DNA from 4 places in the Pseudalkalibacillus sp. JSM 102089 genome. Region 2 is predicted to be linked to each of the others. Evidence: riboswitches for the same ligand, from Rfam matches in the RefSeq annotation. Region 2 holds a riboswitch; each other region holds the start of a gene.
The links. A riboswitch is a leader RNA that binds a small molecule or an ion and turns the genes downstream of it on or off. The one in region 2 is predicted to bind S-adenosylmethionine.
Positions count from the first base shown of each region.

Region 1: linked by a shared signal. The riboswitch ahead of ABVF21_RS16675 (sulfite oxidase-like oxidoreductase) and the one ahead of mtnK (S-methyl-5-thioribose kinase) in region 2 are both predicted to bind S-adenosylmethionine.
Region 3: linked by a shared signal. The riboswitch ahead of metE (5-methyltetrahydropteroyltriglutamate--homocysteine S-methyltransferase) and the one ahead of mtnK (S-methyl-5-thioribose kinase) in region 2 are both predicted to bind S-adenosylmethionine.
Region 4: linked by a shared signal. The riboswitch ahead of ABVF21_RS17435 (methionine ABC transporter ATP-binding protein) and the one ahead of mtnK (S-methyl-5-thioribose kinase) in region 2 are both predicted to bind S-adenosylmethionine.

Region 1 covers NZ_JBEWYW010000008.1:115,266-119,713, reverse strand. The annotation lists gene ABVF21_RS16690 (GNAT family N-acetyltransferase) at 1-168, shown strand, start outside; gene ABVF21_RS16685 (GNAT family N-acetyltransferase) at 266-697, shown strand; gene ABVF21_RS16680 (GNAT family N-acetyltransferase) at 894-1,358, shown strand; SAM riboswitch class I at 1,420-1,518, shown strand; gene ABVF21_RS16675 (sulfite oxidase-like oxidoreductase) at 1,602-2,264, shown strand; gene ABVF21_RS16670 (copper amine oxidase) at 2,562-3,911, shown strand; gene ABVF21_RS16665 (ABC transporter substrate-binding protein) at 4,189-4,448, shown strand, end outside.
Region 2 covers NZ_JBEWYW010000012.1:73,235-77,682, reverse strand. The annotation lists gene ABVF21_RS19445 (pyridoxal phosphate-dependent aminotransferase) at 1-369, opposite strand, end outside; gene ABVF21_RS19440 (carbon-nitrogen family hydrolase) at 478-1,260, shown strand; SAM riboswitch class I at 1,347-1,481, shown strand; gene mtnK (S-methyl-5-thioribose kinase) at 1,596-2,807, shown strand; gene mtnA (S-methyl-5-thioribose-1-phosphate isomerase) at 2,808-3,872, shown strand; gene ABVF21_RS19425 (sugar ABC transporter substrate-binding protein) at 3,869-4,448, shown strand, end outside.
Region 3 covers NZ_JBEWYW010000019.1:1,490-5,937, reverse strand. The annotation lists gene metE (5-methyltetrahydropteroyltriglutamate--homocysteine S-methyltransferase) at 1-2,223, opposite strand, end outside; cobalamin riboswitch at 2,317-2,498, opposite strand; SAM riboswitch class I at 2,668-2,774, opposite strand.
Region 4 covers NZ_JBEWYW010000009.1:70,682-75,129, reverse strand. The annotation lists gene ABVF21_RS17450 (L-lactate dehydrogenase) at 1-211, shown strand, start outside; gene ABVF21_RS17445 (MetQ/NlpA family ABC transporter substrate-binding protein) at 263-1,102, opposite strand; gene ABVF21_RS17440 (methionine ABC transporter permease) at 1,126-1,794, opposite strand; gene ABVF21_RS17435 (methionine ABC transporter ATP-binding protein) at 1,787-2,809, opposite strand; SAM riboswitch class I at 2,989-3,098, opposite strand; gene ilvA (threonine ammonia-lyase) at 3,231-4,241, opposite strand; gene leuD (3-isopropylmalate dehydratase small subunit) at 4,238-4,448, opposite strand, start outside.

The DNA of each region.
Region 1 (4,448 bases), on a different contig from region 2:
CTTAACGCTAGAAGACTAGAAATTCGTTGCAATGCGACAAATAGGCGAAGTCGGCGAATTGCCGAGAAACAATTGTTTCAACTTGAGGCTATTTTACGAAACGACCATGTCTCAATTGATGGCAGTAAACTAACTGATACATGCGTCTATGCTTTAACAAAAAAATAAATTTGGTAAGAATATGCACCTTACTTATGGGAGGAATAAGGTTCTTGCATCAAGAATAAACGAGTAATGAATGATTTTGATGATGGAGGGAAACTATGTGATCGAACGAGCGACGATAGAAGAAAGAGATTTTATTTTATCGAATTCCATTCAATCTGTTAATGAAGGAACGACAAATCCTGGTATCGTAAAAGAAGAGAAAGCACTCGAAATTGTATCATCTATTCTGGATCGAGGTGGTTACCACCTCATTTATCGCGACGAAGGGGAAATTGCTGGCTGGGTATTACTTGGAGAAAACACGGATTATTTTACAGAAAGCAAGCATGGGTTCATTTATGATGTATTTGTTTTTCCAAAGTTTCGTGGGAAAGGGTATTCTAAGCAGCTGGTTCAAGCGAGTATTGAAAACTTCAAAGAACAGGGATATGAGGAAATTCGTTTGAATGTGTATTCCTCTAACTTCGCGAAATACATTTATAAAGACATTGGATTTCGAGAACTTCAAACAATCATGGTTTATAAATAGTTGTCCAGCTTCTTTTCATTTATTAAAAGAATGTGAAAAACAACTCATAATTAATCATCATGCCCTTGGAACTTGCTACACTATTTTTGCAGGGACTTCCCCGGTTCCTGCCCCCCTTAAAATATAAAGTGTGAGCCCCATGCATTTCCCAGCATGGGGCTTTTCCTTTTCAATCGCGCAGAAATGAGGGAGAGTATTGTTATATCAATTTAAGTTAATAAGTCATGAAGCAGTCGAGCGAATTATCTCCTGGAACTATGATGGGGTATACTCATTTTATAATATGGACGAGGATCTTGAAGATCTAAAAGAGTTCCGAGAAGATGCAGTCAGCAATGAAAATTATTGGAGCGTTTACCAAAGGGATCATCTTATTGGTTTTTTTAGTTTTCATGAGCATGAAGACAACCATATAGAAATTGGTCTAGGAATGTGTCCCTATAATGTTGGAAAAGGAGAAGGCTTTTCTTTTTTAGAGGCTGGCCTTCAAAAAGCAGTTGAATTGTATCATCCAACTTCCTTCGGAATGGCAGTAGCTGAATTTAATAAACGAGCCATAAAAGTGTATCAAAGGGCTGGGTTTCAAATCACTCATCTGTTTATGCAACAAACCAATGGGGGAGAGTTTCAATTTGTTGAAATGAAAAAAAATCTCGTTTAAAACAATAATTGCAAAATACTAAATAGACCGATAGAATGAATCAAAATTACATTATTTAATTTCCTTATTGAGAGAGGCGGAGGGACTGGCCCTTTGATGCCCGGCAACCTGATAGACAAGGTGCCAAATCCAGCAGAGTCTATGCTCTGAGAGATAAGGAAGAGCTCTGAAGCGAACTCTTCCTTATTAGTTAGGAAGAGTTTTTTAGACGATTCAATAAATGAGAGACGGGTTGTGAAGAATTTGAAAAAAGCTGACCGTATTCGCAAAATGAAAGTTCCAGATGCAAGTGAAAAGTATGGTGATCGTCTGCCACCGGGGCAAGTACTTACAGAAAGGTTCCCTATTCTACATGAAGGTGATGTACCTGTGTATGAGATGTCGACATGGAACCTAAGTGTATTTGGAGAAATTGATAAGGAAGTGATCATTTCCTATAGCGACATACTTGCCTTACCACAGAAGAAAGTAAAGTGTGATATTCACTGTGTCACAAGGTGGTCTAGGTTTGATAATACTTTTGAAGGGGTTTTGATTAAGGATTTTATGAACGCATATGGGATAGTACCGAAAACGAACTATGTTATGCTACATGGAGACTATAACTATTCAACGAATATTCACCTCACTGACTTAATGAGAGATGATGTTATTCTTGCCCACTCAGTCGATGGAGAGAAATTAACGGCAAAACACGGATGGCCTCTTAGGTTAGTTGTACCGCATCTCTACTTCTGGAAAAGTATTAAATGGATCAGAGGGATAGAATTTATCAATGAAGACAAACCTGGTTTTTGGGAACAAAACGGATTTCATAACCATGCCGATCCATTTAAAGAAGAAAGGTTTTCTGGAGAGGATTTGGGACTACCGGAAGATGAATGGGAGAAAAAAGAGTTTGATTAATTTTTCTTAAAAAAGCGGGCGTGATTAACACATATAGAATTGATTGAGGAAAAGGTAGTTTATTATCACATTCTAAATATCATCATATCTATAAAAAAATAGTTAAAATTTGAAAGTCAGCAGAACCTTAGTATGTGTGGGTTTTGCTGACTTTTTATTGTCTCGTAATTAAAAAAAGAGAAGAATTTTAAAAAAGAATGATCCAAATGGATCTTCTCTCCGTTAGCTAAGTGTAAATCAAAATTAAGGGGAGTGGATTTGATAATGAATACGAACAAGAATATGAAAAAGAAAGTGATCGATTGGAAAAAGGGACTATTAATTGTTCCGCTTAGCTTTTCACTTTTAATACCAACTGCTGGAGCATTTGCCTCTGACCACGACGAGCAAATGGACAAGCCTACAGTAGAAACACCAGGTGCTGATCTTCGTGCTGATCTTGGCCATTTACTAAGTGAGCATGCTTATCTTGCAGTAGAAACAATGAGAAAAGGAGCTGAAGGTTCTGAAGATTTTGAAGCTTCTGCTGGTGCCTTAAGTGAAAACACGGAAGACCTTACAGCTGCGATTACATCCGTTTATGGTGAAGAAGCAGGAGCTGAATTTAATGAAATTTGGAGCAATCATATCGGTTTCTTCGTTGACTATGTGAAAGCAACAGGTAATGAAGATGAAGATGCAAAACAAAAAGCTTTAGATAGTTTAGATGGTTATAAAGAAGATTTCTCTAATTTCTTGGAAAATGCAACTGGAGAACGACTTCAAGCTGAAACATTGTCTGAAGGACTTCAAGCTCATATTAATCAGTTGATTGGTTCATTTGATAGCTATGTAGCAGGTGATTATGAGATGGCTTACGAGAAAGAACGTGAAGCGATTGCTCACATGCAAATGGTGGCTAAAGGATTCTCTGGTGCCATTACTGATCAGTTCCCAGACAAGTTCGAAAACACAGAAGCCGTAACACCAGCCTCTGATCTTCGTGCAACATTAGGTCATTTATTATCTGAACATGCTGGTCTTGCAATGATGACAATGCAGAACGGAATCGACGGATCAGAAGACTTTAATGCATCTGCAGATGCACTAAGCAAGAATACGGATGATCTAGCTGCTGCGATAACTTCTGTATATGGTGAAGAAGCAGGCAATCAATTTAAAGAAATGTGGTCTGGACATATCGGTAACTTTGTAGAATATGTTCAAGCGACGGGAGCTGAAGATGAAGCTGCTCAAGAAAAAGCACTAAAAGCGCTTGAAGACTATCGTGCAGACTTCTCGAGTTTTCTTGAAACAGCAACTGAAGGTAGATTAGAAGCGGGACCATTATCTGAAGGGTTACAAATGCATGTGAATCAATTAATATCTGCGTTTGATAGCTACACTACGGAAGACTACGATGCAGCTTATGATTCGGTTCGTGAAGCTTATGCTCATATGTATAAGCCGGCAAAGGGACTTTCTGGTGCTTTCGTAAACCAATTCCCGGATAAATTCGCTATGGAAGCTATGCCAACTGATATGCCTAAAACAGGTATGGGTGGTACAGCTGAACAGCAAATGCCAATCGAATGGATTGTTGCAGCTATTCTTGCAACTATGGCTGCAACTGGCGTAATTGTTCGTAGAAAAATGCAGAAAAGCTAAGGGAATAGATGATAGGGTAGCCTAACATACCCGTTAGAAAAGCAATAGCCAAAGTGGCTATTGCTTTTCTTCGTGAAAAGAACGATGAACTTGCCGTTCTTACGCTATAGGAAATGGTTTTATTATAGTTTGAGATGTAAGGAGCGTTACAGCATCATGTTTATAAAAAAGGTATACTGATAATGGGAAAATAGATGATGTCTGACTATGAAACACAATTAAGTTCGTCAAATATGTCTTTCAGTTGCTAGGATAGTTTATAAGAGGGGGAAACTAGATGAAGCAAAAGTTAACATTTATTATCGCAACGCTACTTTTTATTGTTGCATGTGGGAATAGTGAAACCAATGAAACTGGTAAAACAGAGGTGTTATCAAAGGAGTGGGATGAAATCGTATCCTCTTCTAATGGAACAGAGGTAAATCTCTTTATGTGGGGAGGAGATGAAGGCATTAATCAGTACGTTGATGAATGGGTAGCACCAAGATTAAAAGAGGAGCATGATATTACGCTTAATCGTCAGCCGATGAATACCGA
Region 2 (4,448 bases):
AAGTGCCACATCACTTTTATTTAACAAACATTGACTCACTTCTACAAGGCCCGCTTTTCCACCAAATAGGACGGCCACCTCCTTCTCTGGATCAAGCTCAACACCAAACTCTCGCTTATAGAAATCAGCCGCGGCTTGTTTCAGAAAGGGCTGTCCCCTAAATGGCGGATACTTGTGGTATGCAGGGTTTTCAGCTGCCTGCTGCAAAGACTCGATAATATGAGCAGGCGTCGGCTGATCAGGGTTTCCTTGTCCAAGGTTAATAATGTCATATCCCGCCTCTACATAACGGTTCACTTTTCCAGCAAGCTTCGCAAAGAATTGTTCTGGTAAACGTTTAAGTGCATCTGAAGTTTGAAATTGTTTCAAATGGAATCACATCCTGTTAAAATTTTCGAGAAATTCTAATAAGTTATGTTATCTTGGATACACAACCATGTAAAGGTCAACTTCTAAACATGTAAGGAGGACAACTCAATGAAAAACCTTGCCCTGTTGCAATTTGATATTGCTTTCGGCAATCCAGAAAAGAATTTCTCTAAAGTTGAAGAGCTTGTTTCTAAGGCGGTGAGTGACAAACCAGATATCATCGTTTTACCAGAATTGTGGTCCACAGGTTATGATTTATCTCGCCTTGATGAAATTGGAGATACTGATGCAGAAAAGTCGATTGCTTTTCTATCTCGCCTCGCCAAAAAGAACGACGTAAATATTGTTGGGGGCTCCATCGCTAAGCATCATAACGGCGAAGTAACGAACACCATGCTTGTGTTCAATCGAGATGGGCAGCTCGTTCATGAGTATAGCAAAGCGCACCTGTTTCGTTTGATGAATGAAGAGAAGTTCCTCGTTTCTGGAAATGAAAAAAGTCATTTTACACTTGAAGAACTCCCATGCGCTGGGTTCATTTGTTATGATATTCGCTTTCCTGAGTGGCTTCGCCTTCATGCAGTTGAAGGTGCCCAAGTTTTGTTCGTACCAGCAGAATGGCCAAAGCAACGCACCGATCATTGGCGAGCATTACTTATCAGTCGCGCGATTGAAAATCAGTGCTACGTGATTGCCTGTAATCGTGTCGGGGCAGATCCTGATAATGCGTTTGGAGGACACTCATTGATCATTGATCCGTGGGGAACAATTATCGCAGAAGCAGGAGAAGAAGAAGTTATTTTAACAGGTTCTATTGACGAAGAGGAAATGTCATCGATCCGGAATCGCATTCCTATCTTTGAAGATCGACGTCCAGATATTTATAAATAATATTCAAAATATTATTGACAAACACGTTCCTTTCTCTGTAACATACATTTCAAGCGAAAAAATTGTAAAATAATTTCATAAACTTTCTCTTATCAAGAGCAGGCTGAGGGATTTGGCCCTATGACGCCCAGCAACCGACCTATTTTTAAGTCCAGATTAAGATGGCTTAAATGGCACGGTGCTACTTCCAACAGGATGATATTCATTCTGGAAGATAAGAGGTGTGAAGTATCTCTATCTTCAAGCCTCTTTCTTCGGAAAGAGGCTTTTTTTATGCCGAAATTCCGATGTTCATGCAATACATCAACCATAAATAGTTGAAAGGGGAATTTTACATGGGTATTCAGATCACTTCAGGGTACACACCGTTTACAACAGAAACCGTAGTGCAATTTTTAGAGTATCACAAGCTTTTGGATCGCACCGCTCCCGTTCATGTAAAGGAAATTGGCGATGGCAACTTAAATTATGTCTTTCATGTTCAACACAAGAAAACAGGACAATCCTGGATCGTCAAACAAGCCTTGCCTTATGCCAAAGTCGTTGGCGAATCCTGGCCGCTTACACTTGATCGATCCAGAATTGAAAGCGAGGCACTCAAGCAAGCTCACGCGCTCGTTCCTGACTTTTCTCCGATCGTTTATTTGCATGACTCGGAAAAAGCCGCAACGGTTATGGAAGATTTATCAACTTACACTATTTTAAGAAAAGGACTTATTGAAGGTCGTATATATCCTGAGCTTGCAAGAAACGTCGGTACCTATCTCGCTCATACACTCTTTTTCACTTCTGATTACGGTCTTGGTTCAGCAAATAAGAAAGAGCTTGCCAAACGGTTTAGTAATCCAGACTTATGTGGCATAACAGAAAGCCTCGTATTTTCAGATCCTTTCTACAATGCCGAAAGCAATGCCTTTACAGAAGAGCTTCGAGCAGATGTTGAATCGCTGTGGGAAGATGACGATTTCCTCACTGAAGTTGCCTCCCTCAAACACTCTTTTTTAACAAAAGGAGAAGCTTTGATACACGGGGACTTACATACAGGTAGCCTGTTTGTTACGGAAAGTTCAACTAAAATAATCGACCCAGAATTTGCTTTCTATGGCCCAGCTGGTTTTGATGTCGGTGCTTTTATCGCCAATATTGCGCTTAGTATCCTGTCGCAGGAGGCACATAGGTCAGAAGAAGAGAAAGAAGGATACCTCGCTTATTTATTTGGCGTCACTACTGAGGTTTGGAACGTATTCGAATCTACTTTCCGATCATTATGGGCCGACCATCTCTCAGAAGATAATCGTTATTCAAGAGGATACCTAGACGCTCTTCTACAATCTATTTTTGTCGATAGCATTGGATTTTCCGGCTGTAAGATCATCCGAAGAACGATTGGACTTGCTCATGTAGAAGAGATCGAGACGATCACTGATCCAAAAGTAAAACTCGCTGTGGAAAAAAAGGCGCTTACCCTTGGAAAAAAACTTATTTTAGACCGAAAAAGCATCACTTCGATTGAACAATACATTAAAGCCATCAAGGAGGTCATTTAAATGACTGTCATCTCATCACTCCAATGGAAAGGTGATCATCTCTTACTGCTCGATCAACGGCAGCTTCCACAACAAGAGATCTACCTTAAGCAAACGGCAATCGAGGATGTCTGGAATAGCATTTCTGCCCTTGTTGTCCGCGGAGCACCAGCCATTGGAATCGCCGCAGCGTATGGTCTTGTTCTTTGGAGTCAGCATGTCCAAACAAACGAAGCAACAGCGTTTAAGACAGCGCTAGTCAACCAAGGGAAATATCTTGCCTCCTCTCGTCCCACTGCAGTAAATCTCTCTTGGGCGATTGATCGCATCATCCGAGCTAGCTTTTCCTTACCGACAGTGAAAAAAATGAAAGAAGCGATTCTGCACGAAGCACTTACCATCCATAAAGAGGATGAGCTTGTCTGTCAGCGGATTGGAGAACATGGTCTGAAGCTATTAAATGATGGGGATACCATCCTCACACATTGCAATGCAGGTGGGATCGCAACAGCAAAATACGGGACGGCTCTTGCGCCTCTCCATCTGGCAAAGGAAAACGGTCTCTCCATCTCCGCAATTGCGACGGAAACCAGACCAGTTCTACAAGGTGCTCGATTAACCGCATGGGAGCTTGAGCGTGCTGGTATTGACGTTACGCTTATTACAGACAGTATGGTAGCTCACGTTTTAAAAACGAAGAAAATCGCTGCAGTTATAGTCGGTGCTGATCGGATTGCTGCAAATGGTGATACAGCTAACAAGATTGGTACGCTTGGCCTTGCCCATATCGCAAAAGCATATAACGTTCCTTTTTATGTTGCTGCACCCATCTCAACAATTGACTACTCGATCCCTAACGGAGAAGCGATTCCGATTGAGGAGCGAGATCCGAAAGAAATTACGCATTATAAAGGTGAACGTGTTGCAGCTGAGAACATTGATGTATTTAATCCTGCTTTTGATGTGACGCCAAATGAATTACTCAGCGGAATCATTACGGAGCACGGTATCGTTCGAACACCGTACGCTGAAAACCTTGCTCATCTTGCTTTGCCACACGCTAAAAACACGGAGGTACATTCATGAAACGCTTAGGACTTATTTTATCCATTCTTCTTCTCATCGTACTTGCTGCTTGTACTAATGAGCAAGATGCCGTAAGTACACCAGAAGCAAGCACAACGGAATCTAGTGAGACAACTTCAAACACAGGTGAAGAAGCGTCTAAAACTTCTTCAGACATTCCAAAAGAAGTTCAAAAACCTATCAAAATAGCAGCGATTATGCAAGCATCCCTCGGTACATTTTCTTCCCAGTACGTAAAAGGAGTTGAAGATCAGGTAGAAAAATTTGGCGGAAGCGTTCAAGTTTATAATGCTGATAATGACCTTTCCAAAATGGCTACACTCCTTGATACAGCCATCAACCAAAAAGTCGATGCGATCTTAATTGATCATGGCCGAGCAGATGCACTCGAAGCTGGAGTGAAAAAAGCTGTTGATAAAGGCATACCTGTCGTTGTGTTTGATAGCGATATTAACGTGCCAGGTGTAACAGTTATTGATCAAGATGATTATAGTCTTGCATGGAATACATTAAAAACGCTTGCTCAGGATTTAAATGGTGAAGGAAATATTGTCTATGTATGGGTGGGAGGATTCG
Region 3 (4,448 bases), on a different contig from region 2:
TTCAACTGTTTCCTCTACGCCCCTTGTCTTCAATCCACAGTCTGGATTGATCCAGAACAGCTTTGGATCCAGTACCTGAAGCGCTCGATCAATGCTTCGTTTCATCTCACTAAGCTCAGGAACGCGGGGACTGTGAATATCATACACACCAAGCCCAATTCCCCGTTCATACGTACTGTCTTCAAAAGCCTTAATTAGCTCGCCGTGGCTTCTCGATGTTTCAATCGAGATCACATCTGCGTCCAAAGCTTTAATCGAGCCAATGATTTCCTCAAATTCCGAATAGCACATATGCGTATGGATTTGCGTCTCATTCTCCACGGAGGAGGTTACCAATTTAAACGCATAGACTGCAGCTTTCAAATAACTGTCATGCAGTTCTTCCTTCAGTGGAAGACCCTCACGAAGTGCCGGCTCGTCGACCTGGATCACAAGTATGGCATTTCGTTCAAGCTCCTCTATTTCTTCTCGAAGCGCAAGTGCAATTTGATTCGCTACTTCAGTCTTTGTTCGATCATCCCGTACGAACGACCAGTTCACAATCGTGATCGGTCCTGTCAACATGCCTTTTACATGCTTATCTGTTAATGACTGAGCATAGATGGTTTCTTTTACCGTCATTGGCGTATTAAAAGAGACATCACCAAAAATCAACGGTGGCTTCACACAGCGCGAACCATAGGACTGAACCCATCCAAATTTCGTAAATTGAAACCCGTTTAATTTCTCACCAAAGTATTCCACCATATCAGTTCGCTCGAACTCACCATGCACAAGGACATCGAGACCAATCTCTTCCTGAATGTCAATCCATTTCTTAATTTCTTCTTTAATGTACGTCTCGTATGCAGCATCGCTTAGTTCACCCTTCCTCCATTGCAAACGCTGCTTGCGCACTTCCTTTGTCTGCGGAAAGCTTCCAATCGTTGTCGTTGGAAGGAACGGAATCTGTAACGACTTTTGCTGTAAGTCATGACGAACTTTAAACGGTGCTTTCCGTTTTGCTTCTCCGAGATTGTGAATCGTTTCCTGCACCTGCTTATTATTCCGCTGTGGAGAATGATTAAGTTCTTGAATAGCTTTTACACTTGACTTGATCTCCAATTGAATAGCCGATTCTCCCTTTTCGAGTCCCTGCGCAAGTAAAACGACTTCATCAAGCTTCTCATCAGCAAATGAAAGAGCGTTAAACAGCACATCTGGAATGTCCTTCTCACTCTTCACCGTAACAGGTACATGTAGCAAACTTGAAGACGGCTGAACAATAATACGACCTTTATCAACAGCTTGGGCTAGCTCATTCAATAGAGAAATTTTCTTATCAAGCTTCGATCGCCAAACATTACGTCCATCGATCAACCCTGCAACAAGAACCTTATCCTGTGGAAAACCTTTCTCTTTTACAGCCTTCAAATTCTCACTCCGGTCATGCACAAAATCAAGCCCAATTCCCTGAACAGGGAGTTTCGTCACTTCTTCATAATGGGTCACACTCTCGAAATACGTCTGAAGAAGCACGTTTACTTCTGGTGCCGCATTATGTAACGCCTCATACACCTCTTTATATAGGTTGACTACATCATCCGAAAGAGTCGTAACAAGTGCAGGTTCATCGAATTGCACCCACTGGACACCTTCCTCCCCCAGTTCATTCAGCACCTGTTCATATAGCGGAAGGAACTGATAAACCACATCGTTGAATTGCTCTTTAGCATATCCCTTCGATAAAAGAACAAAGCTGATCGGACCAATTAGCACTGGTTTCCCTTCAATACCAAGTTCCTGTTTCGCTTCCCTGTAATACTCAAGCGGGCGATTATGAACTAGAGAAGGTGTACTCTCATTTAGTTCAGGAACAATGTAGTGGTAATTCGTGTTATACCACTTTGTCATTTCAGCTGCCGGCGCTCCTTTTGTTCCCCGTGCGATATTAAAATACGTTTGAAGGGATACACCCCCACCATCATAGTCAAAGCGCGTTGGTACGATTCCAAACATTACCCCGGTATCAAGCACATGATCGTATAAGCTGAAATCGCCGACAGGAATAAGATCAATCCCCTTATCTCGTTGTTTTTTAAGGTACGAAAGCCTAAGCTGTTTTGACTCCTCTGTAAAAGTGTCTTCATCCAGTTTACCCGCCCAGAACTTTTCAAGAAGCTTCTTCCATTCACGTTTTTCTCCAATTCGAGGGTAACCAATGTTTGAACTCTTAAATGTCATTTTACTCTTCCTCTCGTCGTAATATTTTTGTGCGAATTTATGCTGAAAGCAATGTATCACATGATTCCTCACCTCCTCTATCGATCCGTAGAGTACAAGGGCAGTCATGAGGCAGGTCTCCTGGCTCAGGTTCAACGCTTCTTCCCCCTTCCCGTTACGTAAGAGTGGTTAGTAAGTCGCTCCCCCTCACAGTGGCGGGACCGCGCCGGTCTTTCACCGGTCTTCCCTTTTAAGCTGTGACCATCTGTCACAACACCTCATGCTGGAATGATTTTGTTTTCAAAATAGGATAGATATCAAATTGAAAAAACTTAGTTTATCGCCATGACCATTATGGCGAAACTCTTAATTTTTCTTAATCTTTAGTCCTTTAATAAAGTTAAAGCTTTCTTAAAAACAAAAAAACTCTTCCTTAGTAAAAAGGAAGAGTTTTACACGAACTCCTCCTCATCTCCCAGACGTTAATCTGCAGGAATTGGCACCGTTTCAAGCATATACTTGATGGTTGCCGGGCTTCATCGGGCCTGTCCCTCTGCCTCTCTCGATAAGGAATTCTATTAAACTAATACACATTATACATGAGTAAACGGAAATGAAAAGTCTTTTTTCTGAAAAGTTGGTAAATTATCACAAATCATCAGAAGTGTCCGAAACTAGTGAAAAAGTCTATTCAATGAAAGAGAAGATACAGGTTCGTTTAATACATCATGTGGTATTTTCGACCCTACTATCTTTTTCAAAACATAATACTTTTAAATCAGAGCAACACGTAATCAACCCATTTTGAGTAAAATATTCAAATTTGTCATAAGCTTCATGAGATGCAACAAATACGTGGTGCTTTTCCTCCCATACCTATCATTTTTATTTCACCATTTATACCCTTCTTTCCACTAGAATCGGTTTTCAATAACAGATTGGGGCAACTCATCCGTCTGATCCGGTATACACATACGTATCAGATATATACCCTTCTCCAATATAATTCTACAGATCACTCGTTCCATATTTGCCTATAACAGTCTCTCCATGTTTCTAACAAGAGTTCGTAACCGTTTGTCCATCTACAATTGACTCAACAATTCCGTAATTGGTTCCAGGTCCGGATCGAATATTGAATGAAACAGCGCAGCCTACATTGATAAAACAATACAATACCACCATACTCTTGCAGGACTCTTCTTTAAAAACCCACACAATAATTCCGAATTAAAAAGGTGTACTTCCAATAGCTATAACACCTTGTTTCAGTGGGGTTACACTCTGAGCGTTAGGTAGTATTCCCTTATTAATTTTTGTTCTTCTATTAGGAAGGTTAAATTTAAAAAATGGGCAATAAAGGAAAATTCACTCAATTCTTTAAACATGGTCTGTTATCAACCATTCTTTTTCTCTGCCGTAACGTTGACTGGTATTAAATATTCCTATTCCCCCTCTGAATATATTCATACTAACCTTTTATAACCAAAGTGATATAGATGAATTGACTCTTTGGAAAATTTTGATAAGTTATTTGGAACGGTATCGAGCACGACGAAAACGCTATTATCCTCTTCTAGAACCATCAATTCATAAACCGATTTTTAATCGTCACGTTCATGGCGATGAGGTTTATGTTCCTTTAAATCTTGGACAAATTTGGAATCAAACAGACCACTAGCATATAAAAAAATGAAGAAAGATAGCTGAATGTAGTAATAATAGAATCCAGGCGGATGTTTTCAAGTTCGTTCATCTAAAAGCCCCACGCTTCAATTTGAAGCATGGGGCTTTTAGATGAGATTTGTTTGGATATTAAATCATTATTTCATAATGAAAAAATGATTATCACCATTTGATGACGATTGGGAGGTGACCGATTTCATTTGCCGAAAGGGTCGCAATCAAAATAACAATTATAAATATAGATGAAAAGACCGCAGTAACCAATAGGAAACTTCTTATTATTGGATTTTTTATCTTAAACAATTTCAAAGTTATCACCCATGTTAGAGTCCCTCCATTAATTCAAATAATACATATTCATGAGATGAATAAAATGGATATTTTTTCATTTCATGAAAACCCGATAACGCGACCGAACCCACTTCCGGCAAAGCTTTTTTTCAATTACTCGTGAAACAAAAGAGGAGACTGGTTTAGAAATTGAGGCAGATGTCCTTTAGCGAAACCATTATAAAACTTTGTCTAATTTGAACATGAGTGAGAGACTATAGAAAAATAAA
Region 4 (4,448 bases), on a different contig from region 2:
TATACGAAATGAAAACTCTATTCTTACCATCTCTACGTTACTTGAAGGCGAGTATGGTTTAGATGATTTGTATATCGGAGTTCCCGCAATTGTGAATAACAACGGCATTCGTGAAATTATTGAACTTGACCTTGATCAAACCGAGCTAGATCAATTGCACCATTCTGCAAAAACGTTAAAAGAAGCGATGAAGCCAGTTTTCCAACATTAAAATGAGTAAAAAAAGGTTCTCCGCGAAATGACGGAGAACCTTTTTTCTTTCTTATTTGTCTACTGGTACAACAGCGCCATCGTATTCTTCTTCAATAAAGCTTTGAATTTCATCAGAATGAAGAACTTCTACTAACGCCTGGATCGCTTCATTGTCTTCGTCACCTTTGTTTACTGTAATCACATTCACATATGGTGAGTCTGAATTTTCAAGTGCAATGGCATCCTCTTGAGGATTAAGTCCTGCATCAATCGCATAGTTTGTATTGATCATCACTGCATCACCTTCACCTTGCTGGTAAATCTGTGGAAGCAGTGAAGCCTCAACATCTGTTTTGAAATCAATATTCTTAGGGTTTTCAGCAATATCTTCAACTGTTGCATCTGAAGCCTTTACACCTTCTTTTAATGTGATAAGGCCCTGTGCTTCAAGTAATGACAGCATACGTCCATGGTCAGAAACAGAGTTACTCATTATGATTTGAGCACCATCAGGAAGCTCATCTAAGCTCTTGTAATCCTGAGAGTAAACACCGATTGGCTCGATATGAATGCCTCCAGCGTTCACGAAGTCATAATTATCGTTTTCTTCCATTTGCAAGTCCATATAAGGTATTGTTTGGAAGTAGTTTGCATCTAATTCACCATTTGCAAGCGTCTTATTAGGTAGAATGTAATCCTGGAATGTTTTAATTTCAAGCTCTATTCCTTTTTCCTCTAACATCGGCTTAGCTTCTTCAAGAATTTCAGCATGGGGAATGTTTGATGCACCTACTACGATTTTCTTCGAATCTCCACCGTCACCAGAACCTTCGCTGTTTCCGCCATTGTTGCCACATGCAGCAAGAACCGCAAGAGCAAGAACTGTTATTAGCGATAAAAACTTTTTCATCATAACCTCTCCTTTTCTCCTTATTATCTTTTATCTATTACTCGTGTTGCAACGTCTCCACAAACCTGAAGAATCGCAACAATTACTAATATCAATACTGTTGCAACAAGTGTCACGTCAGGATTGTTCCGTTGGAAACCTTCAAGATAAGCGAGGTTTCCGAGACCCCCTGCGCCTACGACACCAGCCATAGCGGTGTAGCTTACAAGAGCTATCGCCGTCACAGTAATCCCTGAAATAAGGGCTGGCATTGCTTCTGGTAGAAGCACTTTAAAAATAATCGAACCATTGGATGCTCCCATTGACTGAGAAGCTTCAATGACCCCTTTATCCACTTCACGTAAAGCAATTTCAACCATTCTCGCATAAAATGGCGCCGCTCCTGCAATAAGGGCTGGAAGGGCAGCATTAGCACCTAGCATTGTCCCTATAATGTAAACCGAAAGAGGGATAAGCAAGATAATCAAAATAATAAATGGTATGGAGCGAAATAAGTTCACGACTCCGGCAATAATACTATTCACAAATTTGTTTTCCCATATGTTCCCTCTACCTGTTAGAAACAACAATAATCCAAGGAGGATTCCGAGAATAAACGTTGCCAGCACCGAAATTGCCGTCATGTACGCTGTTTGTAGAGTGGCTTCCCACATAGATTCCCACCTGACGTTAGGAAATAACGATTCAGTCATTCGTAATCACCTCCGCTTTAACACCTTGGGCTTGCACATAATTCAAGGCCATTTCTACCACAGCTGGTTCCCCTTTAAGGAACACAGAAAGTTTTCCATAAGGACCATCCTGTGTATGAGAAATCTTCCCTTGAATAATGTTGACTTCTACATCAAATTTACGAATCAACTCTGTCACAAGTGGTGAACCTGTTTTTCCTTTCACAAAGGTAAACTGAACAAGTTCTCCATCCTGACTCGTTGCCAGATGTGCAATCGATTCCTTCATTTCTTCAGGCTCGCTTAGCTGATTAACAAAGTCTTTCGTAATCTCTTCCTGCGGATGGTGGAAAACTTCAAGGACAGAACCATTCTCCACTACTCGTCCATTCTCCATCACGGCTACACGATGGCAAATTTTTCGTATGACGTGCATTTCATGCGTGATAAGGACAATCGTAAGGCCAAGCTTGTGATTAATTTCAGTCAGAAGTTCCAGAATGCTATCCGTCGTTTTAGGATCTAAAGCAGAAGTAGCTTCATCACAAAGCAAAACCTTTGGATTATTAGCAAGTGCTCTCGCAATACCCACTCGCTGCTTTTGTCCACCACTTAGTTGTGAAGGATAAGCTCCTTCTCTACCTTCGAGTCCAACAAGTTTAATTAATTCATCAACACGCTTCATTCTCTTTTCTTTCGGAACACCTGATATTTCAAGAGGGAACGCGATGTTATCACGTACCGTTCTTGACCAGAGAATATTAAAATGCTGGAAAATCATTCCAATTTCCTGTCTTGCTGCACGAAGATCTTTTCCCTTAAGAGAAGATAGATTATTACCAGCCACTGTGACTGTCCCATCAGTAGGTCTCTCAAGAAGGTTAAGCATTCGAATTAGCGTACTTTTCCCAGCACCACTGTAGCCAATAACACCAAATATTTCGCCTTTTTTGACTTCAAGGTTAACATCCTTAACGGCTTCCACCTTCCCGGATTTCGAAAAGAAGGTCTTATTAATGCCTTTAAGCTCAATCACATGTCTCACATCCTTTATGCATTTGCATGATCAGCTACCTGAAACAGGACTTAAGTCCCATGCCTTTGTTCTTTATTTCTATGCACTTAGAAACCTAATTCGCTTATCACTTTGTATAGTAAAGTAAAAAAATGCCCTTCTGCTTTGAGCAGAAAGGCATTTGATAAATCGATGTCTTCCTCTCATTTCTCAAAGCAATCGCTTTGCAGGAATTGGCACCTTTTCAAACGAGTCGTTTGACGGTTGCCGGGCTTCATAGGGCCAGTCCCTCCACCTCTCTGAATAAGAGATATATAGTTGTTATTACTTTACTGTGGTTAAGTGCTAAATGAATTCTAGCATGGTACTTTATGAGTGTCAATTACTGAGCAAAAAGTCGGAATAATCTAAAATATATACGTTGAACCCCATTAGAAAACCATCAGCTTATTCGCCTGATGGTTTTCGCTCGTTGAGAAAGTTGTTTATAAAGGGATATTTTCGCAAGATCCGCATTCCCTCCACTAACAACAACACCAATTCTCTTACCTTCTAAACGATTAGACTTGCATAAGACAGCAGCTACCGATGCAGCACCTGCACCTTCTACAAGTGTTTTGTGTCTTTCAAGCATAAAGACAATCGCTGCAGCAATTTCTTCTTCTGACACGGTTAGCATATCATCAACAAGCTCTTCAATAATTGGAAAGGTTAATTTTCCAGCTTCTTTCACAGAAATACCGTCTGCAATCGATTTGACAGATTGAAGGACAAGAGGACCAGTACCTTTAAATCGATTCCATGTCGCAGATGCTTCAGAAGCCTGGACCCCGATGATTTTCACGTGAGGAAAGAACGACTTAATCGCCATCGCCATTCCAGCTAACAATCCTCCACCTCCAACAGGCACGAGAATCGCATCTAAGTCAGGACACTGTTGCATCATTTCGAGTGCAACCGTTCCCTGTCCTGCCATTACTTCAGGATCATCGAAAGCATGAACGAATGTGGCCCCTTTCTCAACACGCTCACGATCCGCTCCACTAAACGCTTCGTTATACGATTCTCCTTCAAGAACAACCTCTGCTCCATAAGATCGCGTCGCATCAATTTTGCTTGTCGGTGTATGGACGGGCATATAAATCTTAGCTTTAATTCCACGCTCTCTAGCAGAAAGCGCCACTCCCTGAGCATGGTTTCCAGCCGATGCAGCAACAATCCCTCGCGCTGCCTCAATATCCGTTAGCGACGCAACTTTGTTATAAGCACCTCGAAGTTTGAAGGAACCCGTTCGTTGAAGGTTTTCCATCTTCATGAAGACATCTCTATTTGTATAATCATTAAGCGTTGTCGACTGCTGAAGCGGGGTCCTGTGGACGGCTTCCAGCAAATTCTCCATTGCTTTTACGACATGAACGTTATATTTCTCCTGGTAATTCCCAACGTCATTCACTCTCCTACAAGTTGTTTTTCTTCATATAATTTAATTTTATCTTCGAGAGATAAAGTTCGAGATACTTCATCCCATCCATTTAACAGCATTTCTTTCCAATAAGGATCGATCTCGAACGACGCATTTAGTCCTTCTCCATCAATTACTTGCTGTTTACTTAGGTCTACGCTAAGTTCGTATCCATCCTTCGCTTTTTGAAAAAGCTCC